DNA from 3 places in the Frankia sp. RB5 genome. Region 1 is predicted to be linked to each of the others. Evidence: riboswitches for the same ligand, from Rfam matches in the RefSeq annotation. Region 1 holds a riboswitch; each other region holds the start of a gene.

Region 1 (9,567 bases):
TGGGGAGAGGCGGTGTCGAATCCGTATACGCTGACCACCTGGGTTGAGACGGCGGCCACCGCGAAGCCACCCTCGAAGATCTCCGGCGTGTCGAGCTGAAACCCGTCCGTGCCCGCGGAGACGTTGTTCCACGAGACGATGACAGTGCCGTTGAACTTCGCCGGGTCGACGGGGCGCCGAACGACCATCCGTGTCCTGAACGGGAGGCTCCCACTGGGCTCCGCCGTCCAGCGACCGTCAGTGCGTAACTCACTGTCGGTGAGGCGGTACGTGGTCGCGTCCCCTTCGAGGAAGTACTCCTCCTCCACGTACCCGTAGGTGCTCACATCGACCAACGTGGTGCCGAGGGGCCAGCCATGCGCCCCCCCGTGAACGGGCCCGATCAGACGTGCACTCGCAGCCATCAGAGGCGCCCTCTCGTAGATGTCAGAACTGCCACCATGACAGTGACCAGCATCACGGTGGCGGAGTGTCGTGTCAACCAGTCCGGGAGCCGCCGACCACAGCAGCCCGACGTGGCCACGGAAAGTATTAATCCGATGCCAGAGAGTCCGAACCGGTCGCGTGGGCGCGGGAACCACCCTTCGACGTCCTGAGGATGAGCGATCGCGGATCGGCTACCGTGAACGCATGGAACCAGGCCACGCAGGTGTCGCCGCGGGCCGGTCCTCCCCACCCGGCCGGCTCCGGGATCGTCAGCTTCTGGATACGCGGAGGGCCATCGAGACCGCCGCCATGGAACTGTTCACCAGCCGGGGATTCGACAGCACAACGGTGGACGAGATCGCCGAGGCGGCGGGTGTCTCACAGCGGACCGTGTTCCGTTACTTCCCCACGAAGCGATCCATCCTGCTCGAATACGACAGGACTCTGAGCGAGAATCTCCGCACTCTGCTCCGCGATCGACCTCCTCGCGAACTCACCCTTCGCGCGCTGGAACCCACGCTCATCGGCTTCGCCGAGATTCTGCAGCGGGACCGTGAGAACGTCACCCTCAGAATGGCGATCACGGCGTCGAGTACAGAGCTCGCCACCTACCCGCTTGAAGCAATGCAGACCCATAGTGCCGTCATAGCCGGCGAACTCGCTCGGCACCGCCCCGCCGCCACCGACGAAGCCGACCGGCTGGCCCTCACCTGGTTGGCCAACGGGGTTCTGGTCGTCGCCCTCAGCAAATGGCTGGAGGGCGACCTGCGGCATCCCCTCCCCGCCCTCACGCTCCGGTCCATCGAACGGGTACGCGCCGCCGCGACAAGATAGGCGTCGAACGCCACCGGCTGCGGCAGTCAGAAGTCCTCGTTGAAGGACACCGTGCCGGCGACTCCGACCTGGTAGGCGGAGACCCGGCGCTCGAAGAAGTTCGACAGTTCCTGCACGTCCTGCAGTTCCAGGAACGGGAACGGGTTCGCGGAGCCGAACATCGGCGTGAATCCGAGCTGCGCCAGCCGACGGTCGGCGACATGTTCCAGGTAGGTCCGCATGTCGGCGACCGTCATCCCGGCGACGCCGCCGGCGAGGAGATCCTCGGCGAAGACGGTCTCGGCGTCGACCGCTTCGGCGAGCATCCGGCGCACGGCGGCCTCCAGTTCCTCGTCGACGAGGTCCGGTTCCTCGGCGCGGATGGTCCGGACCACGTCGAGCGCGAACTCCATGTGCTGGGACTCGTCGCGGAACACCCAGTTGGTTCCGGACGCGAGCCCGTGCAGCAGGCCGCGGGAGCGCAGGAAGTAGACATAGGCGAACGCGCCGTAGAAGAACAGCCCTTCGACGCAGGTGGCGAAGCAGATCAGGTTGAGCAGGAAGGCGCGGCGGTCCGCGCGGGTGCGTAGCCGGCCCAGGGCGCCCAGGGAGTCGATCCAGCGGAAGCAGAACCGTGCCTTGGCGCGGATCGACGCGACGGTGTCGACCGCGGCGAACGCCTCGGCCCGCTCGTCCGGGTCGGGCAGGTAGGTGTCGAGCAGGGTCAGGTAGAACTGGACGTGCACCGCCTCCTCGAACAGCTGGCGGGACAGGTACAGCCGCGCCTCGGGCGCGTTGACGTGCCGGTAGAGGTTCAGCACCAGGTTGTTCGCGACGATCGTGTCGCCGGTGGCGAAGAAGGCGACGAGCCGGTTGACCAGGTGCCGCTCGGCGGGGCTGAGGCGGTGCAGGTCGGCGAGGTCGGCGTGCAGGTCCACCTCCTCCACTGTCCAGGTGTTGCGGATCGCCGCCCGGTACCGGTCGTAGAAGTCGGGGTAGCGCATCGGGCGCAGAGTCAGCTTCATTCCCGGGTCGAGGAGCGTCACTGGCATGCCTCGCAGTTCTCCGGGTTCTCCAGAGAGCAGGCGACCGACGCGGCGGCGTCGGTGGTGACCGTCGCCTGCTGGATGCGGGTCGCGGGGCGCGAGCGCAGGTAGTAGGTCGTCTTCAGGCCGACCGACCAGGCGTGGGAGTACATCGATGACAGCCGGCCGATGTTCGGGTCGGCCATGAACAGGTTCAGCGACTGGCTCTGGTCGAGGTAGGGCATCCGGGCCGCGGCCAGGTCGATGAGCGCCCGCTGCGGCAGCTCCCAGGCGGTGCGGAACACCGTACGGACGTCGTCCGGCAGCTCGGCGAGCCCCTGCACCGAGCCGTCCGCCGCCCGGATCCGTTCCCGGACCCGCTCGGTCCACAGCCCGCGGCGGCGCAGCTCCTCGACGAGGTAGGTGTTGATCTGCAGGAACTCGCCCGACAGCGTCTCGCGTTTGAACACGTTGGACACCTGCGGCTCGATGCACTCGTAGCAGCCGGCGATGGACGCGATGGTGGCGGTCGGCGCGATCGCGAGCAGCAGGCTGTTGCGCAGGCCGTGCACGGCGACGGCGGCCCGCAGCGCCGCCCATCGCTCCGGCTGCGTCGGCGTCACGTCGAAGTGGTCCGGGTGCAGCACCCCGCGGGCGGCCCGCGTCTGGGCGAACGCCGGATGGCGGCCGTGCTCGCGGGCGAGCTCCACGGACCGCTCCAGCGCGGTGAGCGCGATCTCCTCGGCCAGTCTGGTGGACAGCTCCCGGGCGGCGGGGGAGTCGAACGGCAGCCGCAGCGCGAAGAACACGTCCTGCAGGCCCATGACGCCGAGGCCGACCGGCCGCCAGCGGGGGTTGCTCGCGGCGGCCTCGCCGGTCGGGTAGTACGTGATGTCGATCACCCGGTCGAGGAACGTCACCGCCGTGCGGACGGTGGCGCGCAGCCTCGCCCAGTCGATCCGCGTCGCGGGGTCCGTGGGCGGTCCCGCCGCCGCATCCCCCGCCGCGTCCACCGTCGGGTTTGCGATCGGGTCCGCCGATGCTGACGGGTCGCCGTCGCCGGGCGACAGCGCCAGCAGGTGGCGGGCCAGGTTCACCGAGCCGAGGTTGCAGACGGCGGTCTGGCTGTCGCTGGTGACCTCGAGGATCTCGGTGCACAGGTTCGACAGGTGGATGACGTTGGCGGGCTCGGCGGTCTGGTTGCCGGTCCGGTTCGCGGCGTCCTTGAAGGTCATCCAGCCGTTGCCGGTCTGCGCGAGGGTGCGCATCATCCGGGCGTAGAGGTCGCGGGCGGGCAGCTGGCGGACGTAGCGCCCGGCGGCCTCCGCGGCCCGGTAGGCACGGTCGAACGCGTCGCCCCACAGGTCGGTCAGGTCGGGGACCTCGTCGGGGTCCATCAGCGACCAGGTGTCGTCGGCGTGGACGCGGCGCATGAACTCGTCGGGGATCCAGTGCGCGAGGCTGAGGTTGTGGGTGCGCCGGGCGTCCTCGCCGGTGTTGTCGCGCAGCTCGAGGAACTCCTCGATGTCGGGATGCCAGGGCTCCAGGTACACGCAGGCCGCGCCCTTGCGCCGGCCGCCCTGGTTGACGGCGGCGACCGACGCGTCGAGGGTCCGCAGCCACGGCACGATGCCGTTGGACCGGCCGTTCGTGCCGCGGATCAGCGCGCCGCGCGAGCGGACCCGGGAGAAGCCGATCCCGATGCCGCCGGAGAACTTCGACAGCCGGGCGACCTGCCCGTACCGCTCGTAGATCGACTCCAGCTCGTCGCGCGGCGAGTCGACCAGGAAGCAGCTCGACATCTGCGGATGCGCGGTGCCCGCGTTGAACAGCGTCGGTGAGCTGGGCAGGTAGGCGAGCGACGCCATCAGCCGGTACAGCTCCCCGGCCTCGGCGACGTCGTGGGACAGCCCGCAGGCGACGCGCAGCAGCCAGTGCTGCGGGGTCTCGACCAGCAGCCGGGTCCGCGGGTGGCGCAGCAGGTAGCGATCCTGCACGGTGCGCATGCCGAAGTACTCGAAGGCCCGGTCGGCGGCCGGGTCGACGAGCGCGTCCAGCTCGGCGGCGTGAGCGGCGACGAACCTGGCGGTCGACTCGCCGATGAGGCCGAGCCGGTGACCCCGTGCCACACCGGCGCTGAACGAGGTGATCCCCTGGCCGCCGACCTCGTCCGCGATCAGGGCGGCGAGCAGGCGGGCGGCGAGCCGCGAGTACTGCGGCTCGGTGCCGATCAGCTCGGCGGCGGTCCGCACCGCGAGCCGGTCGACCTCCTCGGTCGTCACCCCGTCGTACAGCCCGGCGGCGGTGCGGGCCGCGACCCGCCGCGGGTCGACCCGGTCCAGGTCCTGCGCGCGGCGCGCCACCGCGGCGATGATCCGGGTCACGTCGACGGGTTCGAGCGCGCCGTCGCGACGGCGGACACGCAACGCCTGAGTACCGATCGGGGACGACTCGGTGACGGTCAACATCGCTCCTCGCGCGGGTCCGGTGCGTGGGCTGGACCGGCGGCACGACGGAGCAGGACACCGGCGCGGGACGCGACCCCGAGACGCGGGCACCGGAGACGGCCTGACACGTCGAGGCGGCGCGGCGCGTCTGACAGCACGCGAGCACGCCAGGCCACGGCGATGACCGGCGAGGTGCCCGTGCCCGGACCAGCTCCGGCACGGTGTCCAGACCCTCCCTCGGGGCCGGCGGACCGCCGCGCGTGGGCACGCGCGGCACACTGGCAGGTCTTCGGACTCGCGGGCTCCCGTCGGCATCGCTCTACGCCCGACGGACCTACTGGCCGTCGCGTTTCCCAGGCGCTTCTCGCGCCCAGCGCACCTGACGGTGGTCGCGCCCACTTACCGCTGCGGGGCAGTCCCGGCCTTCCACCGGATTCCCTCTTACGACGGCCGCCCATGGCGGGGGCGGCCGAACCAGTGCGAGGCACACCCTACATATGCGACTCACATGCCTGCAAGTATCCCACATGTTGTGTCGGAGCCCCGGTCGTCCGGAGGGCATCACCTCGCTGTCCGCACTCCGGGGCTCGCGACTCGGCTCCTGGGCTACCGGGATGCGGGCTGAGCCGAGCCGAGTCGCGGAGGAGCCGTCAGGCCGATGTGGCGGCGGGGCGGCCTGCTCGGGTTCGTGGATGGCGGGCAGGCCGCGGGTGCCGACCCGTGACCGCCGCCATCGGCCCGAGAACATCACCGCCGCGTCCGACACTCGCGATCAGGCGAGGGCCGTCGCCGCAGCCGTTCGGTCTGTCAGAGCACGTTGGCGCGGGAGTAGAAGTAGGCCTTGTCCGACCAGCGCGCCGCGGTGCGCCATCGCGGGCCGGTCCTTCACGCCCGCGGAATGGGCACGGTACGCCCCGGGCGAGGATTCTCGGCGGATCTGCCCATAGCGTGCGGGGTATGTGGGTGGGCACCGAGGGTTTCGCGGATGGTGCGGGTGAGTGTGGCGGCGGTGAAGGGCTTGTCGAGGAAGGCGACGGCGGCGCCCTCGATCCGTTCGTCGAGAACGCCATGCGTATGCGCCGAGGTGTATACGACGGGAAGGTCAGGGATGATCTTTGTGAGGCGGTCGGCCAGCTGGCGGCCGTTCGTGCCGGGCATGATGACGTCCGTAAGGAGCAGGTCGATGGTGGGATGGCGTCGCGCCAGGTCGAGTGCCTCCTGGCCGTTCGCGGCGGCGAGCACTCGGTAGCCGGCGGCCGTGAGAATGCGTTCGGTCAGTTCGCGGACCGCGGGGTCATCCTCGACCAGCAGAATGGTCTCGTCGCCGTTGGCGAGGCGCTCGGCGCCGGGGTCGGCCGGCCGCTGGTCGACGACCGCGGCGACCACCGGCAGGTAGACCCGGAACGTGCTGCCGGCGTGGGGCGCCGAGCTGACGGTGATGTGGCCGCCGGCCTGCCGGATGATGCCGTAGGCGGTCGACAGCCCCAGACCGGTGCCCTTGCCCTGGTCCTTGGTGGTGAAGAACGGCTCGAAGGCCCGGGCCTGGACCTCCGGCGGCATGCCATGGCCGGTGTCGGTGACGGTGAGCACCACCTGGCCGCCTGATGGGAGGCCGAGGCGGCGGGATTCGTGCGCGTCGAGGTCGACGTGGTCGGTGGCTATCGTGAGCCGGCCGCCGTCCGGCATCGCGTCCCGGCCGTTGACGACCAGGTTGACGATCACCTGTTCGAGCTGCACGTGATCGGCCCAGACCGTGGCCGGGGCGGCACCGGTCCGGACAGCCAGCTCGACGTCCTCGCGGATCAGGCGACGCAGCATCTCCTCGAGACCGCCGACCAGCTCGTTGAGATCGACGGCCCGCGGCTTCGCCGCCTGGTTGCGGGAGAACGCGAGCAGCTGGCGGGTCAGCCCGGCGGCCCGGTCGGCCGCGCCGCGGATCGCGGTCAGGTCGGCCCGTGCCGGTCCGTCGGTCTGGGCCAGCAGCATCGCCGCGTAGCCGTCGATCACGGTCAGCAGGTTGTTGAAGTCGTGGGCGACACCGCCGGCGAGCTGGCCGACCGCGTCGAGACGCTGCGCCTGGCGCAGCTGGGCTTCGGCGATCTTCTGGTCGGTGACGTCGGCGACCATGGCCAGGAATCCCTCGACCTCACCGGTCGCGCCGACCCGAGCGGTCAGGGCGACCTGGGCGGACACCGGTCGCCCCGCGGCATGGCACAGCCCGACCTCGACGCGTTGGGTCCCGTCGCGGCGGGCCCGCGTCAGCCCGTCGATGATCTTCGAATGGTCCTCGTCGACGACCAGGTCCACGAGATCCAGCTCGGGCAGCTCCGGTCCGCCGCGCCCGACGAGGTCGGCCAACCGCGTGTTGGCGTACCCGATCCGGCCGTCCTGGTCGAGCAGGGCCACCCCCTCGCTGGTGGTCTCGACGATGCCGCGGTACCGCTCCTCGCTTTCGCGCAACGTCTGCTCCTCCGCCTGGCGGAGCTTGAGGTCCTCGAACACGGCGGCTCCGCGAACCAGCGCCGGGAAACGGCTCCGCAGCGTCCAGTACCAGACGGCGGCCGCCGCGGTGATGATGTCCCAGGCCGTGGTGCTGGGGTCGTTGAACGCGAGCCGCATCGGGTTGCCCGCGATGTGATCGCGATCCGACTCGTCGCCCATCTCCATACCCGGCATGTCACCGCCACCGGTCATGTGATGGCCGGTGAGGACGTTCATCGCGTGGTCCGGCAACAACAGGTGCACCGTGTGCCAGCCGTGGTGGACGCCGCAGGTGAAGAAGATCGCGGTGGTGGCGAGCCCCAGCCGGTTCTTCCGCCACTGCCCAGACCGCCACAGCGCCCGCCCGATCGCGACGGAGATCGCCGTGTACGCGGCCATGATCACGGCGTTTGCTGCGGCGCTGATCTGCCACCACGTCATGTCGCCTCCCCCGCCAGGCCCTTCGCCGGAGCTGGTCGATCACACCGCATGGCCGCTCCCGGCGTCGAGCGCGTCCAGCGGCCACACTCCTGGAGAAGGACCGGGATCACCGTGCCACGCTACGTGTTAGCCCGGAGACCATCCGCGGTGTCGGCGTGGTCCACGGAGGTGTGGCGATCGGCCTGGCGTCGGGGCGCGAGCGCGACGGTCGACGCGCGATCGGGGTCAGTGGGAGCCCTGGGTGAGGGCGGCCGCATCAGGCACGCGGACGGGTTCGGGCACGGTGAGCGGGAGGACGCCCTGGATCTGCCCGGGAGGTCGGTACCGCGGGTGCGGGTCAGTCGTCGATGTGGTGGCGGCGCCAGGCCGGCAGCAGGCGCCAGAGCCGCCCTCCGACGATCGTGGCGGCCGCGAGGAGGGCGTAGAACAGGGGAGTCCAGGCGCCGCCGACCGACGTGTAGCGACCGTCGGTGAACGTGTAGGTGGTGTCGTCGATCAGGTACCGGAAGCCGGGCCAGTGGAAGGTGCCCGTGGCATGCGGATCGATCGCGCGCACGCCGTCGGCGAAGGCGTTCTGGGCCTCCGTCACCAGCTCGGTCATCATCAGGACGGCGAGCAACACGATGGCACTGGCGGTCCGCCAGGCCGGGCGGGGCTGCCACTCGCCGAACTCGGCGGCCAGGTAGCCCGCCGCGAGCCGACGGGTCGGACCGAGTCGGCGCAGCGCCTCGGCCGTCCCGACATCCCGTGCGGCGGCGTGCAGGTTGGTACGCATCTCCCTGCGGTGCGCGACGCGGGCGCGGCGGGGCAGGTCGGCCAGATGGGCGTCGAGGCTCCAGACGGCGACCTCAAGGCGCAGGCGATCGGAGACGGCGAGCGGTCGGATGGTGGCCGAGGCGGGTGCTGGGGGCGGTGACACGTCAGTCCTCCGAGGGTTCGGCGGGATGCGGGGGGAGTGAGCGGGCGAGGACCGGGTTGACGACGTCGGACAGCGTCTTCCAGCTGTCGGCGCCCTGGGCGAGCGCGGCGTAGCCGTCCGGAGTGGGGCGGTAGTACTTGCGGGCCGGGCCGGAGCGGGAGGGTACGAGCCGGCTGCTGACGCGGCCTTCGCGCTCCAACCTCGTCAGTGCCGGATAGACGGTGCCGTCGGCGATGTCCGTCAGCCCGATGTCGCGCAGGCGCTGCACCAGTTGGTAGCCGTACGACTCGCGCTCGGCGAGCAGCCGAAGCAGCAGGACCGACAGCACGCCCTTGAGCAGCTGTGGGTCGAAGGCGGGAGGCACGCTCTCTAGTTTAGGCAGCTACCTGTCTTAGTCAAGTAGCTGCCGCGTCGCCGTCCGCGTCCTCGCGGCATTCTGTCGACGGGCGAGAGCCGTGGACAGCAGGGCGCCCAGGCCGACGGCGGCGAGCAGGACGACGCTGGGTTCGGCGGCGGCCCGGAAGCGGGTCGTCCCGTAGATCATCATTGATGCCAGGGAGAGCACGATCGGAGTGGCGAGGAGGGGCAGGGCCGGCGTCCGTCGGCGGCGCAGGACGACCAGGCCGCCGATGCCGAACGCGGCCAGGCACCACAGGGACACCGATCCGATCCTGCTGACCGTCTCCGGGCGTTCCTCGAGCGTGTCGAAACGCGCCTGCTGCCAGGGCCGATAGACCGCCCAGGTCCGGCCCAGTCGCGCGGCCGCGACCGTCGGCAGCCGGTCGCTGTTCTTCTCGATGTAGTGGAACGCCGCCTCGCGGAAGAACCTGTCGCGCTGGGAGGCCTCCGCCGGCGGGTTGCGCAGGGAGTTCGCGCAGGCGAGCGACCACCAGCCGAGCTGCGGACCGTGGTAGGTGTCGTCGCAGTGGGTGACGGCCAGGGTGACGCCGAGCCCGCTGGAGATGAACTCCGGTTCGTCGAACCGGGACAGGTTGTAGCCGACCCAGGGTGCGAT
Region 2 (9,567 bases), on a different contig from region 1:
ACGCCGGCGGTGGCGTCGTAGCCGAACAGGTAGTCCACGGTGGCGGCCATCTCGAACGCGCCCTTGTAGCCGTGGCGGCGCATCGCGGCCAGCCAGCGCGGGTTGACGACCCGGGCGCGGAACACCCGGGAGGTCTCCTCGTTCAGGGTCCGCGTGCGCACGGCGTCGGGGCGGGTGCTGTCGCCGATGTAGGCGGCGGGGGCGCGGCCGGTCAGCGCGCGGACGGTGGCGACCATGCCGCCGTGGTACTGGAAGTAGTCGTCGGAGTCGGCGATGTCGTGCTCGCGGGTGTCGACGTTCTTCGCGGCCACGGCGATGCGCCGGTAGGCGGTCTCCATGTCCTCGCGGGCGGGAGTGCCCTCGACGCCGCGGCCGTACGCGTAGCCGCCCCAGGTGGCGTAGACCTCGGCGAGGTCGGCGTCGTCGCGCCAGTTGCGGCTGTCGATGAGCGGCAGCAGGCCCGCGCCGTACGCGCCGGGTCGCGAGCCGAAGATGCGCAGCGTGGCGCGCCGCTCGTCGCCGTGGACGGCGAGGTCGGCGCGGGCGTGGGCGCGGACGAAGTTGTCCTCGTCGGGCTCGTCGAGGCCGGCGGCAAGCTGGACCGCGTCGTCGAGCATCGCCACGACGTGGGGAAACGCGTCGCGGAAGAAGCCGCTGATGCGCACGGTGACGTCGATGCGGGGGCGACCGAGCTCGGCGAGGTCGATGGGTTCCAGACCACGCAGTCGGCGTGACGCGTCATCCCACAGCGGCCGCACCCCGAGCAGGGCCAGTACCTCTGCCACGTCGTCGCCGGAGGTCCGCATCGCCGACGTGCCCCAGACGGACAGGCCGACCGACTCGGGCCAGCGCCCGGTGTCGGCGCGGTAGCGCTCCAGCAGCGAGGCTGCCATCGCCTGGCCGGTTTCCCAGGCGAGCCGGCTGGGCACGGCCTTCGGGTCGACGGAGTAGAAGTTGCGGCCGGTCGGCAGCACGTTGACCAGCCCGCGCAACGGCGAACCACTCGGCCCCGCCGGCACGTAGCCGCCGTCGAGGGCGTGCAGAACCCCGGTGATCTCGTCGGTGGTGCGGGCCAGCCGCGGCACGATCTCCGTGGCCGCGAACCGCAGCACCGCGCCCACGGCCTCCCGCCGCTCGTCCGGAGCCTGCAGGTCCGCGGGCTCGGGCAGGACGGCGTCCAGGGCGGAGGGGACGGCGTCGGGGTTCCAGCCGTGCCGCTCCATGGCGGTGACCAGGGCATGGGCGGTGCGTTCGGTGGCGTCGACGTCGGCGCGGGTGGCGGCGCCGGCGTCCTCCGTGAGGCCGAGGGCCTCGCGCAGGCCGGGAAGACTGTGCGTGCCGCCCCACATCTGGCGGGCGCGCAGCATCGCGAGCACCAGGTTCACCCGGGCCTCGCCGGTCGGGGCGAGGCCCAGGACGTGCAGGCCGTCGCGGATCTGCGCGTCCTTCACCTCGCACAGCCAGCCGTCGACGTGCAGCAGGAAGTCGTCGAACTCGGCGTCGTGCGGGCGGTCGGCGAGGCCGAGGTCGTGGTCGAGCCGGGCTGCCTGGATGAGCGTCCAGATCTGCGCGCGGATCGCCGGCAGCTTCGCCGGGTCCATCGCGGCGATCGACGCGTGCTCGTCGAGCAGCTGTTCCAGACGGGCCATGTCGCCGTAGCTCTCGGCGCGGGCCATCGGCGGGACGAGATGGTCGACGAGGGTGGCGTGCGCGCGCCGCTTGGCCTGCGTGCCCTCGCCGGGGTCGTTGACCAGGAACGGGTAGATGAGCGGCAGGTCGCCGAGCGCCGCGTCCGACGGGCAGGACGCGCTCATCCCCACCGTCTTGCCGGGCAGCCACTCCAGCGTCCCGTGCTTGCCGAGATGGACGAGCGCGTGCGCGCCGAACCCGCCGCCGGACCCGGTGGCGCCGCTGCCGACCGCGGCCGCGCCAGCACCAGCGCCGGTAACGTCGGCGTCGGCGTCGGCCGTGGGAGGGGCGGACAGCCAGCGGTAGGCGGCCAGGTAGTGGTGGCTCGGCGGCAGGGCCGGGTCGTGGTAGATCGCGACCGGGTTCTCGCCGAAGCCGCGCGGCGGCTGGACGAGCAGCACGACGTTGCCGGCGCGCAGGGCGGCCAGCACGATCTCGCCGTCGTCGTCGTGGGAGCGGTCGACGTAGAGGTCGCCGGGCGGCGGGCCCCAGTGGCGTTCGACGGCCTCGCGCAGGTCGGCGGGCAGCGTGGCGTACCAGGAACGGTAGGCGGCGGCGGTGATGCGCACCGGGTTGCCGGCGAGCTGCTCCTCGGTCAGCCACGCCGGGTCCTGCCCGCCGGCGGCGATGATCGCGTGGATGAGGGCGTCGCCGTCGCCGGCCGCCACGCCCGGCAGCGCGTCCGGGCCGTCGGCGGGGCCGATGTCGTAGCCGGCGTCGCGCATCGCCCGCAGCAGTGCGACGGCGCTCGCCGGGGTGTCGAGGCCGACCGCGTTACCGATGCGGGCGTGCTTCGTCGGGTAGGCGGACAGCATCAGCGCGATCCGGCGCCGCGCCGGTGGGATGTGGCGCAGCCGGCCGTGGGCGAGGGCGATGCCGGCGACCCGGTCGGCCCGTTCCGTATCGGCGACGTAGCTGGTCAGGCCGTCCTCGTCGACCTCCTTGAAGGAGAACGGGACGGTGATGAGCCGGCCGTCGAACTCGGGGATCGCGACCTGGGTGGCCGCGTCCAGCGGGGACAGGCCGTCGTCCGAGCCGGCCCACGCCTCCCGGCCGCCGGTCAGGCACAGCCCTTGCAGGATCGGGATGTCGAGGGCTGCCAGAGCACCAACGTCCCAGGCCTCGTCGTCGCCGCCCGCGCCCACCGCCGCCGGCTGGCTGCCACCCGCGGCGAGCACCGTGACGACCAGCGCGTCCACCTGGCCGAGAACCTCGAGCAGCCCCGGCTCCGCGGCGCGCAGCGACGCGCAGAACACCGGCAGTGCCCGCCCGCCCGCCCGTTCCACCGCCGCGCACAGATCCTCGACGAACGCCGTGTTGCCAGCGACATGATGTGCCCGGTAGTACAGGATCCCGATCACTGGCACGGGGCTGGCGGTCCCGGTCCCGGTCCCGAGTGTGGCAACGGGCTCGGCCGCGAGCTTGGACGCGGCCATGGGCCGGGGCGCGGCGGCGGAGTCGCGAGTCGCGGCGGCCGGGCGGTCGAGGACGCCCCAGGACGGTGTGGTGATCGGCGGGGCGAATCCGCCGCCGGTGAGCAGCAGCGTGTCGGCGAGGAAGCGGTGCAGTTCAGCGAGGTTCGCCGGGCCGCCCTCGGCCAGGTAGGCGTGCGCCTCGGCGCAGATCCCGGCCGGCACCGTCGAGATCGCCATCAGCTCGGCGTCCGGGGCACGCTCCCCGCCGAGCACGACCACCGGCCGCGGGCCGGCGAGCAGCGCGTCCAGCCCCTCCTCCCACATCCGCCGGCCGCCGAGGATGCGCACCACGACGACGTCGACGCCGTCGGTCAGGGCGGCGAGGTCCGCGACGTCGACCCGAGCCGGATTGCCGAGCCGGAAGCGGACACCGCTCGCACGCGCCGAGAGCAGGTCGGTGTCCGACGTCGACAACAGCAGGACGGTCGCGTCCAGCTCGCCGGCGGGCGTGGCAGGGGCGGCCAGGCTCTCGGCCGGTGACGTTTCGCCGGGTGACGTTTCGCCGGGTGACGGTTGGACGGGGGGCGTCTGGGCAGGGGTCATGGTCGTGCCTTTCCCGGGGATCCGCGCCCCCGCGTCAGCCGGCCGGTGCCGGACGGCGCCCCGGACCACGGCATGGCGGGACGGACCGTGCCCGTCGCGGGCGAGGCGAGTATCCCGGCTCCCGGATCCGCGCCGCGGGGCTTCGAGGACGAAGCCGCGCCGCGCACGTTCCCCTCAGGCCTTCCCAGCGCGGGCACGCCGCCCGCGTCAGTGGCCGTACGTCGAGGTTCGCTGTCCGGTGACGGTGGCGGGACCGCGCCGGATTCGCACCGGACTTCCTCGCCGCTCGCCGCTCGTGGCCGCCTCACCATCGCAGAGCGGGCACCAGGACTGTCAAGAACGGCAGCTGTCAAGGCCCCGTGCCCGTGACCGTGAGAGCTGTGGGGCGAAGCTCAGCTGCCGACCTCGATGACCCGGCCGCCGCACGTCGCATCAGGTGAGTCACGCGAACGCCGATCAGCCGGCGGGTGCCCGGTTGGCGCACGTATGCTCCGCCGGTGCCCACCAGTCCGCGCGAGCGCGTCGCCGACGCCTGCCCGGGGGTGCTGCGTACGCACGCGGCCGCGGACGGCGCCCTCGCCCGGCTGCGCCTGCCCGGTGGCCTGCTCGACGCCACCGCCGCCCGTGCGCTGGCCGCGTGCGCCCGTGAGTTCGGCGATGGCTACCTGGAGCTGACCTCCCGCGGCAACGTCCAGCTCCGGGGCCTCGCCGACGGCGCCGCCACCATCCTCGCGGCCCGGGCCCGCGCCGCCGGGCTGCTGCCGTCGGACACCCACGAGCGGGTCCGCAACATCGTCGCCTCGCCGCTGTCCGGCCGCGCCGTGGCGTCCTGGCGGGATGTGACGCCGCTCGTCGAGGCCCTGGACCGCGCCCTGTGTGCCGATCCCGCGCTGGCCGCGCTGCCCGGCCGGATCCTGTTCGCCCTCGATGACGGCAGCGGCGACGTCGCCGCCCTCCCCGCCGACCTCACCCTGATCGCGCTGCCGGCGGGCCGTATGCTGCTCCGCGTGGCGGGTGAGCCGCGGGCTGTGCTCCTGCCCGAGCGTTGTGCCATCCCCGCGATCCTCGCCGCCGCGCACGCCTTCCTCGACCTGCTCGCCGCCACGGCACCGGGCGACACGCCCGCCTGGCGCATCGCCGAACTCCCGACCGGCCACGACCGCCTGCTCACCGCCGCCCAGCTCGCTGCCCGCCGCGCACGCACGGACGATCGGGAGCCCCCGGCGGCCACCATCAAGATCATCCAGGCGGGCACGGCGGCCCGGAGCAGGGGCGATGCGTCGGCTGTCACACCAGGGCCGCACCGGCACAGTGATGGTCGGTACGCACTGACCGTGCTGGTCCCGCTCGGGAGACTGCGCGCCGACCAGCTCGACCTGCTCGCCGAGATCGCCGACGAGGCGGCGGGAGACAGTCGGATGGTGGTGACCCCGTGGCGGACGGTCGTCCTGCGTGATCTGGATCCGTCCGCGTCGCAGGGGTTCGGCGCTCGGCTGGCGGCGGTCGGGCTCGTCGTGGATCCGGCGTCCGGTTGGGTCGGCGTCACCAGTTGCGCCGGCCGTCCGGGCTGCGCGCGCGCCCTCGCCGACGTTCGACGCGACGCCGCCCGCTATGCCGCCCACGTCCAGGGATCGACGACGTCGGTGCACTGGTCGGCGTGCGCTCGGCGGTGCGGTCGTCCGGCCGGTGATGTCGTCGACGTGATCGCGGACGAGTCCGGCTATCGCGTACACGGCGGCGAGGAGCTGCCCGCGGATCGCTGGGCGGCGCTGAGTCGTGAGCTGGCGTCGCGCCACGAGTCCGCGTCGCTGCAGGAACTGATGTCGACGTGTGCCGGAACGTCGGGCGCGTCGACCGGACGGGAGGGTGACTGAGTGGACGCGGCGGCGGGAACGGCGGTACCGACGGTGGCGGCGGGAACGCCGCGTCCGGAGTACGTCCGGGACGGGGCGGAGATCTATCGCCGGTCCTTCGCGACGATCCGGGCTGAGGCGCGCCTGGACGGGCTGCCCGTCGACGTGGCCCGCGTCGCCGTCCGCATGATCCACTCCTGCGGGATGGTGGACCTGGTCGACGACCTGGCGTACAGCCCGGGCGTGGTCGCCGCGGCCCGGGCGGCGCTGCTCGACGGCGCGCCGGTGCTGTGCGACGCGCAGATGGTCGCCGCCGGGGTGACGCGCCGCCGCCTGCCCGCCGACAACGAGGTCCTGTGCCTGCTCGGCGATCCGCGGGTGCCGGCGCTGGCCGCCGAGCTCGACACCACCCGCAGCGCCGCCGCCGTCGACCTGTGGGGTGAGCGGCTGGCCGGCGCCGTCGTCGCCATCGGCAACGCGCCCACGGCGCTGTTCCGCCTGCTGGAGCTGCTCGACGCCGGCTCCGTTCCCCGCCCGGCGGCGATCCTCGGCCTGCCGGTCGGCTTCATCGGCGCCGCCGAGTCGAAGCGGGCGCTCGCCGACGACCCGGCGGGCAGCGAGTTCCTCGTCGTCCATGGCCGTCGTGGTGGCAGCGCGATGGCCGTCGCCGCCATCAACGCGATCGCGAGCGAAGACGAGTGAGCGCCGTCGAGGAACGCGGGGCGGGCGGCGCGGGACGGCTGTGGGGTGTCGGCGTCGGCCCCGGGGACCCGGAGCTGATCACGCTCAAGGCGGCGCGGCTCATCGGCGACGCGGACGTGATCGCCTACCACAGCGCCCGGCATGGCCGCAGCATCGCGCGGCGCATCGCCGCCACCCACCTGCGCGGCGACCAGATCGAGGAGGCGCTCGTCTACCCGGTCACCACCGAGACGAGCACCCATCCCGGCGGCTACCGCGGCGCCATCGACGAGTTCTACGAGGACTGCGCCAAGCGCCTGGCCGCCCACCTCGACGCCGGCCGCGACGTCGTCGTGCTCAGCGAGGGTGACCCGTTCTTCTACGGCTCGTTCATCCACCTGCACCGCCGCCTCGCCGACCGCTACCCGACCGAGGTCGTCCCCGGCGTGACGTCGCTGTCCGCCGGCTGCGCGGTGCTCGGCCGCCCGCTCGTCGAGGGCAACGAGGTGCTCACCGTCCTGCCGGGCACCCTGCCGCCGGACACCCTCGCCCGGCGCATCGAGGGCACCGACACCGCCGTCGTGCTCAAGATGGGCCGCACCTTCCCCGGCGTCCGCGACGCGTTCACCGAGGCCGGCCGCCTCGCCGACACCTGGTATGTCGAACGGGCGACCACCACCGGCCAGCGCGTCGCCCCCCTCGCCGACGTGGACCCGGCGAGCGTCCCCTACTTCTCCCTCGCCGTCCTGCCCAGCCCTGTCCGCGGCCCGGGCGACCCGGCCCCGCTGCGCGCGGGCCAGGCCGAGTGGGTACTCACCGCTGCTGTCACGCCCGGTGAGGCCGTGCCCGGTGAGGCCGCGCTCGGTGACGCCGCGCCCAGTGTCGCCTCGCCCGGCGTCACCTCGGTGGAGAGGGCGGCGTCCGCGTCGGCCAGGGGTGACGGGGGCGCCGGCGGCGAGGTCGTCGTGATCGGGCTGGGACCGGGCGACGCGGGCTGGCTGACACCGCAGGCCGCGGCCGAGCTCGCCGCAGCCGACGACCTGATCGGCTACGGCCCGTACCTCGACCGGGTGCCCGAACGGCCCGGGCAGCGTCGGCATCCATCGGGGAACACGGTCGAGGCCGACCGGGCCGAGCACGCGCTGGAACTCGCCGCCGCCGGCGCCGCCGTCGCGGTCGTGTCCTCGGGCGATCCCGGGGTGTTCGCGATGGCGACCGCGGTCGTCGAGGCGGCGGCGCAGGACCGGTTCGCGCACGTCGACGTGCGGGTCGTGCCCGGGCTGACGGCGGCGCAGGCGGTGGCGAGCCGGGTCGGCGCGCCGCTCGGCCACGACTTCTGCGTGCTGTCGCTGTCCGACCGGCTCAAGCCGTGGGACGTCATCGAGGCCCGCCTGCGTGCCGCCGCCGGCGCCGACCTCGTCCTCGCCCTCTACAACCCGGCGTCACGCACCCGCCGCGACCAGCTCGATCGTGCCCTCGCCGTCCTGCGCGACCACCGCGCCCCCGACACCCCCCTCGTCATCGGCCGGGACGTCGGCGGCCCGACCGAGACGGTCACCGTGACCACGCTCGGCGACATCGACCCGTCCGTCGTCGACATGCGCAGCCTGCTCCTCATCGGCTCCTCCACCACCCGCCTCGTCCCCCGCGCCGACCCTGACAGCCCCCCGCTCGTCTTCACCCCCCGCCGCTACCCCGTGTAGCGCGTGGATCACGATCGTCGTCGGGGTTCGCGGGCCGTCCCCGCCGACCAGGGATCGGTAGGTAGCCCATTGCGCAGGTGTCTGCGTGTGGGTTGACCTGAAGCGCTTGAGGTTCCGCAGACTGGGTCCATGGCAGCGATCGACCGGGTTGACGACGCCCCGCCCCTGACGATCCAGGAGGTGTCGAGGCTGAGTGGACTGTCGGAGCCGACCCTGCGGTACTACGAGAGGATCGGCCTGATCGACGCGGTGGACCGTGACGGAAGCAGTGGCCACAGGCGGTACAGCCCCGCCGCGGTGGAGACGATCGAGGCGTTGGAGTGTCTGCGGGCGACCGGAGTGAGCGTGCGGGACATGCGTGCCTACCTCCGCCACCTCGACATCAGCGACGCGACCCGGCTGCGCGAGCTGTTCCAGTGCAATGCCGACCGCGCGGCCGAGGAGATCGAGCGCATGCGGGTGCGAACGCGTTATCTCCAGCTCAAGGCCGACCTGTGGTCCGCACGGGAACGCGGCGACACCGCCGCTGAGAGGCGCGCCATCACCGAGATCGGGCCGATCACGTCGGAAATGCGTTCATGGTGAGGGAAGACGATGATGGCCGAATCAGCGACCAGCGCCGGGAGAAGATGCGCGGACGACGCCGATCTGGTTCTCGTGACCGGCGGGAGCGGCTTCGTCGGGTCGCATACGGTCCGCCGGCTGCTCGCCGACGGCTACCGGGTGCGGGCGACTGTCCGCGATCCGAGTCGAGAGGCGGACCTGCGGGCGATGGTCGCTGAGCCCACCGACCGGTTGGAGATCGTCAGAGCGGATCTGTCCGCCGACGCGGGCTGGGGTGATGCTGTCGCCGGGGCCACCTACGTCCTGCACGTCGCGTCGCCGTTTCCGGCCATGCAGCCGGACAACCCGGAGGATGTGATTATCCCCGCGAGGGACGGTGCGCTGCGCGTCCTGCGGGCCGCTCGCGACGCTGGCGTCCGGCGGGTGGTGTTGACGTCGTCGTTCGCGGCGGTGGGATACAGCGGCAGGCCCGGCAGTGAATACGACGAGACCGATTGGACCGACCCGGCCGAGGAGAATACGCCGTACGTCAGGTCAAAGACGATCGCCGAACGCGCGGCCTGGGACTTCGTCGCGGCCGAGGGCGGTGGCCTGGACCTGTCAGTGATCAACCCGAGCGGGATCTTCGGCCCGCTCCTCGGCACGCACATGTCCGCCTCGACCGGTCTGGTCAGGGCAATGCTGGACGGCGCGATGCCGGTCGCCCCGCCGCTGTCGTTCGGTGTGGTGGATGTTCGTGATGTCGCGGACATTCACGTGCGGGCGATGACGCATCCCGCCGCGGCGGGCCAACGGTTCCTTGCCAGCGGTGGCACCGCGATCAGCTTCCTCCGGCTGGCCCAGATCCTGGCCGAGCACCTGGGCGCCGCCGCAGCCCGCGTTCCCACCCGGGAACTGACCCCCGACGAGGTGCGCGAGGCGGCTCGCTCGAATCCCGCGCTGCGGGACTCGGTCAACCAGCTGGGCCGGATTCCCGTCCTGCACACCGACAAGGCCCGCACGGTTCTCGGATGGACATCCCGCGACACCATCACGACCCTTGTCGACACCGCGCACAGC
Region 3 (9,567 bases), on a different contig from region 1:
CCTCGACCGGACCCGCTGGCAGCTGTGCAACCCGAGTTTCCGCGCGCTGTGCCTGCCCTGGAACGACGAGAAGCAGGTGTTCAACACCGCGGCGACGAACAACCCGAACGTCACGGTCGCGGATGGCGCGCTGCACCTGACCGCGACCCGTGACGCCGACGGGCAGATCCGCTCCGGCATGGTGAGCACCGGGCCCTGGCCGGCGTCCTTTGGCACCCCGCCCGCCGGCTACCGCGGGTTCTCGTACACCTACGGCTACTACGAGGGGCGGGTGCGCATTCCCCGCGGCAACGGATTCTGGCCGTCGATGTGGGAACTGCCCGTCAGCAGCGGCCAGGGCGCGGCCGGCTGGCCCGACACGGGCGAGATGGACGTCTTCGAGATCCCGGGGAACAACCCGACCGAATATCACTTCACCGCGCACTGGGGTGGAGGCGGCGGTGCCTGCGGGCACCCCTGCTCACCGCAGCAGGCGACCATCTCCGACGCCTCCGCCGACTGGCACGTCTTCGGTCTCGACTGGGAGCCCGACGGCCTGACCTGGTACGTCGACGGCCAGAAGATGGGGCGTACCGTCACCGACCCGGGTGCGGTGAAGAACACCCCGTTCTTCGTCATCGCCAACCTCAGCGTCGGCGGAACCTGGAAGCCGCTGGGCGCCGGCGTGGACGCCAGCACGCCGTTCCCGGCCAGCATGGACATCGACTACCTGCGGGTCTACCAGCGATCCTGACGAGGTCGGGACGAGGTGGGACCGGGTGCGGGGTGCCGTGGACGTCGAGCCGATCGCCCGAAGCCTGCGGGTCGTGCCGATCGACTGACCGGCCGCGTCGAGGGACGGCGGACGACCGGCGGACGGCCGAGGCCCGGCGCGTCCGGGTCGCTCAGCCGAGGATGGTTGACGGTCGTGCCGTCGCCGGGCGCCGACTCGATGGCCAGCGTGCCGGCCACCCGGGTGACCCGGCGGCGCATCCCTGCCAGCCCGTACCGTCCCGCCGGGGACGGGGTGTCCGTCGCGAAGCCCGCGCCGTCGTCGGCGACGTCGAGGAGCAGCACGTCGTCGAGATAGCTCAGCGTCAGATGGCCTGGCAGGTGACCGACTACTGCCAGGAGGCGGAGTGCGGGGCGATGACGAGGACGACGCGGCGCGGGGCGTCGGGGAGGCCGTCGTAGGGCAGCTGGTAGCGGCGGGCGAGGACGTCGAAGAACGCGCCGTCAGGATCGGGCTCGATCGCCTCGACCTCGCCGCGCACCTCCAGATAGCGGTACGGCTGGTCGGGGTCGTGCACGGACAGGGCGACGCGCGGGTCGGCGACGGCGTTGCGCCCCTTCTGGCGGTCACTGGTCGTGGTCAGGCGCAGGTGGGTGCCGTCCCAGCGAAACCAGACCGGGTTCGACTGCAGGCGCCCGTCCGGTCGCAGCTGGGCCAGGTGGCCGAACAGCGGCCGTTCGAGCAGGTCGCGGTGGCTGTCGGGGATGGTCATGCGACTCCTCGGCCGTCGGGGGAGCGAACGACCGCGAGCCTATATCAAGGGCTTGATACGTATCAGAGGCTTGATATCGGCGTGGCGTCGGTCGCGGCGTAGGTGGACAGGACGGCCGTCGCCCGTGCGAGCAGCGTGCGCAGGGTGGCCAGCTCGGCGTCGGTGAAGGCGTCCGCGAGCCGGCGCTCGACGGCCACGGCCGCCGCGTCGGCGGCGCTCACCAGCTCCCGGCCGGCCTCGGTGAGCTGGGCGAGCTGGACCTTCGCGTGGACGGGCGAACCGCCGCGGGACACCAGCCCCCGACCCTCCAGGATCGCCAGCAGGCTCGCCATCGCCTGCGGTGTCACCCCGCAGCGCCGGGCCAGCTGCGCGCCGGACGTGCCCCCCTCCCGCGCCCGCGACAGCGACAGCATCGCCGCGTACTGGGGAACGGACAGGCCGAACGCCCGCAGTACACGGGTCTTCTCCCGCATGAGGGCCTGCTCGGCCTGCTTGATCGCCAGACCGGGCCGGCCGTCGGGATCGTCGACGAACGGATCCGCCGCCGACGGCGCCGCACTGGTCGTCCTGCTCGCCTCCTGCACCGCTCCAGCCTGCCACCGGCCTGGCAGCCGGGTCGCGCCCGCGGCGTCGCCAGCCGGACGGGCCGGTGCCCACCATGGCGTGCGACCGAGCGGCGGCCGGGCCTGGTGGAAGGCGCCGGGATCGGCTCGGGTCGGCGGAAAACGCGTCGACACCCACGCACATCGCCACTACCGTTACGTTCTGTGCATGTGATTGGGTCGCGCCGCCGGGGGCAGCCGCCTCCCCCCTGGGTGGTCTGGGAGGCGCTGACCACGCCGAACCGCGACCCCCGGCGGGTGTGGCTGATCCCTCACAGGGGCGAGGTCCCGCCCCGGGTGATCGAGGCGGACCGGCCGCACCTGGTCGTCTGGTCGTCGCTGTGGACCAACCGTCCGGGCTACGTCATCCGGTTCGACCTGGAGCCCGCGGGCCAGGGGACGAGTCTGCGCTGGACACTGCTGGCCCCGGACGAGCCCGCGCCCGAGGTCGTCGGCGGGCTGCGCTGGCGGATGAACGAGCTCATCAACGCGCGTCTGCGCTACTCCTTCGGCCAGTAGGCGGCGCCTGGCGCGCGAATCCGGGCCCGGGGCCCGGGTGAGCAGGGGGCCGTTCAGGTGGGTCGCGGAGCCGGTGGTGGCGGTGACGCGTGGGAAGGCGCATCGTCCGCGTACCGGGCGGTTGGCTGTGGAACGTCGCGCTCGACGAGGGTTGCCAGGCCGTCGAGGACGCGGGCCAGACCGAAGCGGTAGGCGTGGTCGGGATCGTGGGCGCTGCCGTGGGCCTCGCCGGCGGCGGCGCCCACCCGGCTGGCCAGGGGATAGCTTTGCTCGTCGAGCACTCGGGCGAGCAGGGGGCCGACCCGGGCCCACCAGCGGGCGTCGTCGCGCCCGTCCTGCTCGGCGGCGATCGTCGTCGCCTTCTGGTTCGCCGACCGCGCGTTCGCCTGCACGAAGGTCAGCAGGTAGGTCAGGCAGTCGTCCATCTCGACGTCGGTGAGGCCGAGGCCGTCGAGGGCGGACAGCTCGTGCTCGTACTTCGCCATGAGGCCGGGGCCCAGCGGCGGGCGCAGCGTGGAGACCTCGGCGGCCCACGGGTGTGTGCGGAACAGCTCCCGGTTCTCCTCCGCGACGGCAGCGAGCCGTTCCCGCCACCCCGCTCCCGCGGTGTCGGTGCGGGGCATCCGGGCGTAGACGGCGTCCAGCATGAGATCGAGCAGCTCGGCCTTGCCCGGCACGTAGGTGTAGAGGGTCATCGGCACCACGCCGAGCAGGCGCGCGAGTGCCCGCATGGTGACGGCGGCCAGCCCCTCGCGGTCGGCCAGCGCGACGGCCGCGTCGATCACGGTCGCGAGCGTCAGCCCGCGGGCCGGACCGCGGCGGGGGCCCGCGGGTGCCGTGCCCCACAGCAGTTCCAGGGTGCGTGCCGGGTCGCCGGCACTCGAACGTTCGTCGACCACCTGGTCATCATCGTCGACAGAACTCTGTACGATGTATCCTGTACGGCGTACGTCATTTTGGTCGATGGCTCTCGTGGGGGTTCATGTGAAGATCAGTTCGTCCGCGGTCTCGTTGAACGTCGACGACGTGGCGGCGTCGTCGGGCTTCCTCGCCCGGCATTTCGGGTTCACCGAGCGGATGGCGGCGGACGGCTTCGCCTCGCTGGCCCGCGACGACGCCGGGGTGAACGTCGTCTTCCTACGCCGCGGCCTGGCCACGCTGCCTGCCGACCAGCGTGAGGATCACGCGCGGGGCCTGATCCTCGCCTTCGTCGTCGAGGACCTGGAGGGCGAGCTCGCGCGGCTGCGGGCCGAGGGTGTGGCGATCACGATGCCGCTGACCGAGGAGGAGTGGGGGGAGCGGGCGTTCCAGGTCCGCGACCCCAACGGCGTCATCGTCCAGCTCGTCGACTGGAACGGGACGGGCGAACCGGCCGGGGATCCGGCGGCTCGGGTCAGTGGCGGTCGCAGGCGGGCTGGATTCCGATGCCGGCGTAGTAACGCGCGGCCTCGGGGGCGAGGGGGATCAGACAGTAGACCGAGCTGGTCGTGATGGCCCGGTTCGCCGTCTCGAAGTGCCGGCCGTCGGAGTCGTCGCCCCACAGGGCGCCCTCGAAGTCCGCGCGGTGCTCGACGAGATCGCGGGCCGTGAAGGCGACCAGAGCAGGGTCGGCGCTCTGGTTGACGACCAGGCCGTTCGGCGCGCCCACAGTGGGGACCTGTCCGACGCCGGGGTAGTCCCGCGATGTGATCGTCGCGGTCTCGTAGACGCCTCCCGCCACGAACCGGGTCCCGAGCAGGGGCCGGTAGTAGTCGTCCCAGTTACGCGCCATCGGGGCCAGATAGTCCGCCAGCGGCAGCATCCGCAGGCGAAGGCCGGCCCCGATCGCCCTGGTGATCTGCGGGGTCGGCGCGCCACCCGCCCACAGCACGGCGTCGATCCGCCCGGTGCGCAGGTCGTCCAGGCTGCTGTCGAGGCCCTTGGGCTCGATGGTGACCGGGCAGCTCAGGACGTTCCTGATCAGCACCTCGCCGATCTGCCGGCTGCCCGAGTTCAGCAGGCCGCTGGAGACGCGCCTGCCACACAGCTGCGCCGCGCTGGTGACGGGAGCATCCTCGCGCACCATCAGGTGGACCAGGTCGAGCCACAGCGGTCCCACGGTGCGCAGGGCGTCAAGCGGCTCGTTGTCGAACTGGTTGACGCCGAACCGCGCGTCCACCGTGGTGTTCAGCTGGCTGACCGCCATGACGCAGAGGGAGCTCGCGCCGTCCTGCAGACGGTTCAGGTTGTCCGCGGTGCCGTTGGTGGCCGCCACGTTCACGGTGGTGCCCGGATACCGGGCCTCGATGTGTCGTTTCAGCACGGTGCCGTAGTTGTAGTAGGGCGTGTTCGCCTGTCCCGTCTGGAGGGTGACGGTGGGACAGGCGCCCAGCCGCGCGCCCGCCTGCGGCTTGAGCGCGAGCCACAGGACGGCCGCGAGGACGGCGACGGCCGCGCCGGCGGCCGTCGCGACGAGCAGGCCGGCTCGCCGTGGCCTCGGCGGCGGGGACGCCGTGTCGGTGCCGGCGTCCCCGGTCCCGGCGTGCGTGCCGGGGGCGTCGGGCTGCCCGGCCGCGGCCGGTAGGCCCACGACGACGGTGGTCTCCCAGCCGCGCCGGGCCTCGGCGTCGCCGGCCCGCACCGGATCGGGTTCGTCGTCGCCGAGCAGGCTCGACAGCAGCTGCCGGGCGGTCGGCCGCCGCGCGGGATCCTTGTGCAGGGCCCGGGAGACGATCGGCTCGAGATCCGCCGGCAGCTCGCGCAGATCCGGCGGGTCGAAGCGCACCCGGGACGCCATGTCCGCGAAGCCCCCGTCCCCGAAGGGCGTGCGACCCGTCGCCGCGTAGACCACCACGCCGGCCCAGGCGAAGATGTCCGCGGCGTAGGTGATCTCGACCTGGCCTCCGTGCAGGGCGAGCTGCGCCTGCTCGGGAGCCATGAACGCGGGGGTGAGCCACTGGGGGACGGCCGGCTCGGTCCGGACGTCGCCGGTGTCCCGCCCGAGCAGGGCCGAGGCCACGCCGAAGTCGATGACCCGGGGTCCGTGCAGCGCGAGCAGGACGTTTCCGGGCTTGAGATCGCGATGCACGATGCCGGCGTGGTGAATGGCGCGCAACGCGGTCGCGACGCCGATCGCGAACCGCTTCGTGTCGTTTCCCGACAGCGTCTCGCCCTCGGTCACCTGGCGGCGCAGGTCCGGCCCGTCGACGTACTCCGTGGCGAGAAAGGGAGTGTCCCCGGTGCTGACGTCGATCACGGCGGCGGTGCAGAACGGGTCGACCCGCTGCGCGTTCCGGATCTCCCGAAGGAATCGGTCCCGGAAACCGGGGTCGGCGACGTATTCAGCCCGGATGACCTTCACCGCCACGGGTGTGCCGCGGCTGGTGACGGCGTAGTAGACGGTCCCCATCCCGCCTTCGCCGAGGACCCGCAGCACCTCGTACTCCCCGATCCACCTCGGATCGAACGGCCGCAGGGGCTCGCCGGGGAGCAGCGGCGCCGGGAAGGACGGCTCGCTCATCCCTGCTGCCCGCACGAAAAGTGACATTTCCACCGGGTGCGGAATGGCTGGCCAGGGCGTGGCTGACGCGGGGTCGCCGGAGAGGTCCGCATCGGGCGGTCGGCGCTGCAGGGCCGCCGGGTATCCCCGGCCTGACGTTCGGATACCCGCGTGCCGATGCCTGTCACCATTCTCCCCGACGCCTTGTTCCCCACCAGGACGCGACCGGATCGTGCCCCTGCCGGGACGTCCAGCGTGGGCCATGACCATACCGGAGAGAAAAGCCCGTCACGAGGAGGCCGGCCGCCACCCGGGATTTCGCGAGGCGCCGGAATGCGGGTGGTGGGGCCGGCGCGGGTGATCGGAGGGTACGGTGCTGGGTGGCGATGTTCGCGGGGTGCCCCGGGTGACCGGGGAGAATCGGGAAGCCGGTGGGAGTCCGGCACGGGCCCGCCGCGGTGACCGGGGAGTCGCCGTCCACGCGCGCACGCGCGGCCACTGGGCCTGACCGGCCTGGGAAGGCGGACGGTACGACGTCGATCCGGAAGTCCGAAGACCGGCCCCGCCTCGACGCCGCCCGTCCAGGGCGGCCCGACAGCGGGAGCCTGCCATGCCCGTCCACCATGATCTGGATGACCACCTGCGGCGTGCCGCGCTGTACGAGCTGGTACACCGCCGCCGGGATGTGCGCGGCGAGTTCACCGGCGCGCCGGTCGCGGCCGAGGTGCTCACCCGCATCCTCGCCGCCGCGCACGCCGCGCCGAGTGTGGGGCTCAGCCAGCCCTGGGACTTCGTCCAGATCATCGACGGCGGGACCCGGCGAGCCTTCCACCGTCACGTCCAGCGGGAACGGGCGGTGTTCGCGGACACGTTGACGGGGGAACGGGCCGAGCGGTTCGCCCGGATCCGCATCGACGGGGTGCTCACGTCGTCCCTGTCGCTGGTCGTGACCTATGACCCGGCGCGCGGCGGGCCGGCGGTGCTCGGCCGGCACGCCATCGCCGACGCGGGCCTGTACTCCGTGTGCCTGGCGGTGCAGAACCTGTGGCTCGCCGCGACCGCCGAGGGGCTCGGCGTGGGCTGGGTGTCGTTCTACCGGGAGGAGTTCGTGCGGGACCTGCTCGGCATCCCGGCCGGGATCCGACCGGTCGCCTGGCTGTGCCTCGGGCCGGTGACGCGGCTCGCCGCTCGGCCCGACCTGGAACGGCATGGATGGGCCCGGCGCCGCCCGCTGGCCGACGTCGTGCACGCCGAGCGGTGGGGGGCACGCGGCGAACCGGCATCGGCGGGGACGGCCTGCGGCCGGGACTGACCCGGAGGTGGGACGCCCGGTCGGGCGGCGCGCGGCCTGATCGGGCGCGCCCGGCCGGGCGGCGACGAGCGCGGACGCGCCGTGTGGCGGGCGGGCGCACCGCATGGGCGGGCCGCGTCAGTGCAGGGCGACGGCCGTGCGGGCGCGCCGCATTCCCGACGGGGGCGGGCGCCGCCATCCCCCGGTGAGCAGAACCATAGTCGCGCCGGTCCGCGCGCCCGCGTGCGTGCTGCATTCTGGCCTCGGACATCGACGGCCGATCCGCCCGGCGGCAGCGCCGAACCGGAGTTACCCGGCAGGGTGATGCCAGGCCATCTGGCGGAGTCGGCGCGGGAGAGGGGACGCGGGCGCGAAATGTGGGGAGAGGGAGAATCCGCCGCGCGCCGGTGAGAACGCGCCGCGCGCCGGTGAGGTCATGTCACGCGCTGACGGGGAGGCTGGCCGGTGGGACGGGAATCGGGTCCGGGTCGCGGGACATCCCCGCGGGGCGGCGGCATGTCCGACGGCCGGCCAGGGACGGCGCCGGTGGGGTGACGGGGCGGCGGGGCGGGTGGTGCCCGGCCGGGGGTCCCCGTCGATCGATCTGGATCTCCGCAGCGAACTGGAACTCCACAGCGAAGTGGTGATGGCACCGAGTGGTTAGAAAGCTGGGAAGTTCCTACATCCTGGAATCCCGGGTCGGTCGGGGTGGCATGGGTGAGGTGTGGCGCGGGCGCGACGAGGCGGGAAACGTCCTCGCCTTCAAGCTCCTGCTGCCGCACTTCACGGCCGACCCCGGGGTGGTGGCCCGCTTCATGCGCGAGCGGGCCATTCTCATCCGCGTCCAGTCGCCCTTTGTCGTGGCCATTCACGACCTGGTCGCCGAGCGCGGCGACCTGGCCATCGTGATGGAGTTCGTCGAAGGCTCCGACCTGCGCCACGAACTGCACCGCCGCCGCACGCTGCCTCCCGCGGAGGCCGTCTCCCTCGTCGTCGACGTGCTCGCCGGCCTGGGCACCGCCCACCGGCTGGGGATCGTGCACCGCGACCTCAAGCCGGAGAACGTGCTGCTCGACCGCCGTGACGGCCGCACGCGGCCGAAGGTCTCTGACTTCGGCGTCGCCGGTCTGATGGCCTCCGCGACCCGGCTGACGGTGCCGGGCGGCATGCTCGGCACCCCGCTGTACATGGCGCCCGAGAGCGTCGACGGTGGCCCGGTCGGGCCGGCCGCGGACGTGTACGCGGCCGGCACGATGCTCTACGAGATGCTCTGCGGCGTCGCGCCGTTCGCCGGGCGGGAGATGCTGTCCATCCTGCGCGCGCACGCCGACCTCGTGCCCGGCCGACCCCCGGGGGTGCCCGATGCGCTGTGGTCGGTGCTCGCCGCGATGCTCGCCAAGGACCCCGCCGCCCGCCCCGGCGCGGACCGTCTGCGCGCCCTGCTGCCCGGGCTCGTGGGGCTGCCCGCGAGTCGCGCGCTCGGCGACCCGCCGGCGTCGGCGCGGCTGCCGGGCGCGAGCGGAGGCGCGGCGACGGTGCGGGTGCGAGGGCGCGCGGATCCCGCGGGCCTCGCCGGATCGTCGGCGACCGCCCGGCTGGGCCAGCCGGGAGAGGCGGCGGCCGCCGTCATGACGCCCCTGCCGGGCGACTGGCCCGGCGGAGACTCCCTCGGCGCCGCCCCCGCCTTCCCGGCGGACGCCGTCACCGCGGTCGTACTGGCGGCGACCGGCGGTCCGTCCGACGCGGACCGTGCCCCGTCCGGCGCCGCGCCCATGGAGGGGGAGGACGGGGAGGCGGTCGCCCTGCCGTCGGCGCGGCAACCGACTTCGCCCCCCGCCCCCGCGGACGGTGGGGACGATCCGGTGACGACCCCGGTGCCCCTGGCATTGGCGGCCCCGATGCCGTCAGCGCCGGCGTCATCGTCGGCATCCGGGGTGTCGTCGGCATCCAGGGTGTCGTCGGAGCCCGGGGTGTCGTCGGAGCCCGGGACGTCGTCGGCATCTGGTTCGCCATCGGCATCTGGCCAGTCGCCCGCGTCGGTGCCGGCTCCGCCCTCGACGCCAGGCGTGGCGGCATCCGGTGCTCGGGGCGGGCCGGACCCGCGCACACGGGCGGACGACCCGCGGCGCCCGGACGCGGCCGGGACGGATGTCCACGGGCAGGCGGCCGATGCCCGCGGGTCGGGGGAACCGG

What was found. Region 1 has a riboswitch for cobalamin ahead of AC6EXY_RS04920 (ribonucleoside-diphosphate reductase subunit alpha). Riboswitches for the same ligand answer to the same signal wherever they lie in the genome.
Region 2: linked by a shared signal. The riboswitch ahead of AC6EXY_RS07790 (cobaltochelatase subunit CobN) and the one ahead of AC6EXY_RS04920 (ribonucleoside-diphosphate reductase subunit alpha) in region 1 are both predicted to bind cobalamin.
Region 3: linked by a shared signal. The riboswitch ahead of bluB (5,6-dimethylbenzimidazole synthase) and the one ahead of AC6EXY_RS04920 (ribonucleoside-diphosphate reductase subunit alpha) in region 1 are both predicted to bind cobalamin.

Annotation. Positions count from the first base shown of each region.
Region 1 covers NZ_JCBATA010000006.1:135,288-144,854, reverse strand. The annotation lists gene AC6EXY_RS04935 (alpha/beta hydrolase domain-containing protein) at 1-404, opposite strand, end outside; gene AC6EXY_RS04930 (TetR family transcriptional regulator) at 736-1,260, shown strand; gene AC6EXY_RS04925 (ribonucleotide-diphosphate reductase subunit beta) at 1,287-2,291, opposite strand; gene AC6EXY_RS04920 (ribonucleoside-diphosphate reductase subunit alpha) at 2,282-4,732, opposite strand; cobalamin riboswitch at 4,975-5,205, opposite strand; gene AC6EXY_RS04915 (hybrid sensor histidine kinase/response regulator) at 5,597-7,633, opposite strand; gene AC6EXY_RS04910 (hypothetical protein) at 7,971-8,552, opposite strand; gene AC6EXY_RS04905 (PadR family transcriptional regulator) at 8,554-8,916, opposite strand; gene AC6EXY_RS04900 (glycosyltransferase family 39 protein) at 8,944-9,567, opposite strand, start outside.
Region 2 covers NZ_JCBATA010000011.1:37,419-46,985, forward strand. The annotation lists gene AC6EXY_RS07790 (cobaltochelatase subunit CobN) at 1-3,707, opposite strand, end outside; cobalamin riboswitch at 3,816-3,987, opposite strand; gene cobG (precorrin-3B synthase) at 4,205-5,581, shown strand; gene AC6EXY_RS07800 (precorrin-8X methylmutase) at 5,582-6,262, shown strand; gene AC6EXY_RS07805 (precorrin-2 C(20)-methyltransferase) at 6,259-7,944, shown strand; gene AC6EXY_RS07810 (MerR family transcriptional regulator) at 8,074-8,529, shown strand; gene AC6EXY_RS07815 (SDR family oxidoreductase) at 8,542-9,567, shown strand, end outside.
Region 3 covers NZ_JCBATA010000068.1:33,592-43,158, forward strand. The annotation lists gene AC6EXY_RS27255 (glycoside hydrolase family 16 protein) at 1-733, shown strand, start outside; gene AC6EXY_RS27260 (sensor histidine kinase) at 718-1,056, opposite strand; gene AC6EXY_RS27265 (PPOX class F420-dependent oxidoreductase) at 1,101-1,484, opposite strand; gene AC6EXY_RS27270 (MarR family winged helix-turn-helix transcriptional regulator) at 1,547-2,221, opposite strand; gene AC6EXY_RS27275 (hypothetical protein) at 2,384-2,605, shown strand; gene AC6EXY_RS27280 (TetR/AcrR family transcriptional regulator) at 2,659-3,504, opposite strand; gene AC6EXY_RS27285 (VOC family protein) at 3,590-4,096, shown strand; gene AC6EXY_RS27290 (serine/threonine-protein kinase) at 3,999-6,104, opposite strand; cobalamin riboswitch at 6,465-6,662, shown strand; gene bluB (5,6-dimethylbenzimidazole synthase) at 6,694-7,395, shown strand; partial or broken gene AC6EXY_RS27300 (serine/threonine-protein kinase) at 8,088-9,567, shown strand, end outside.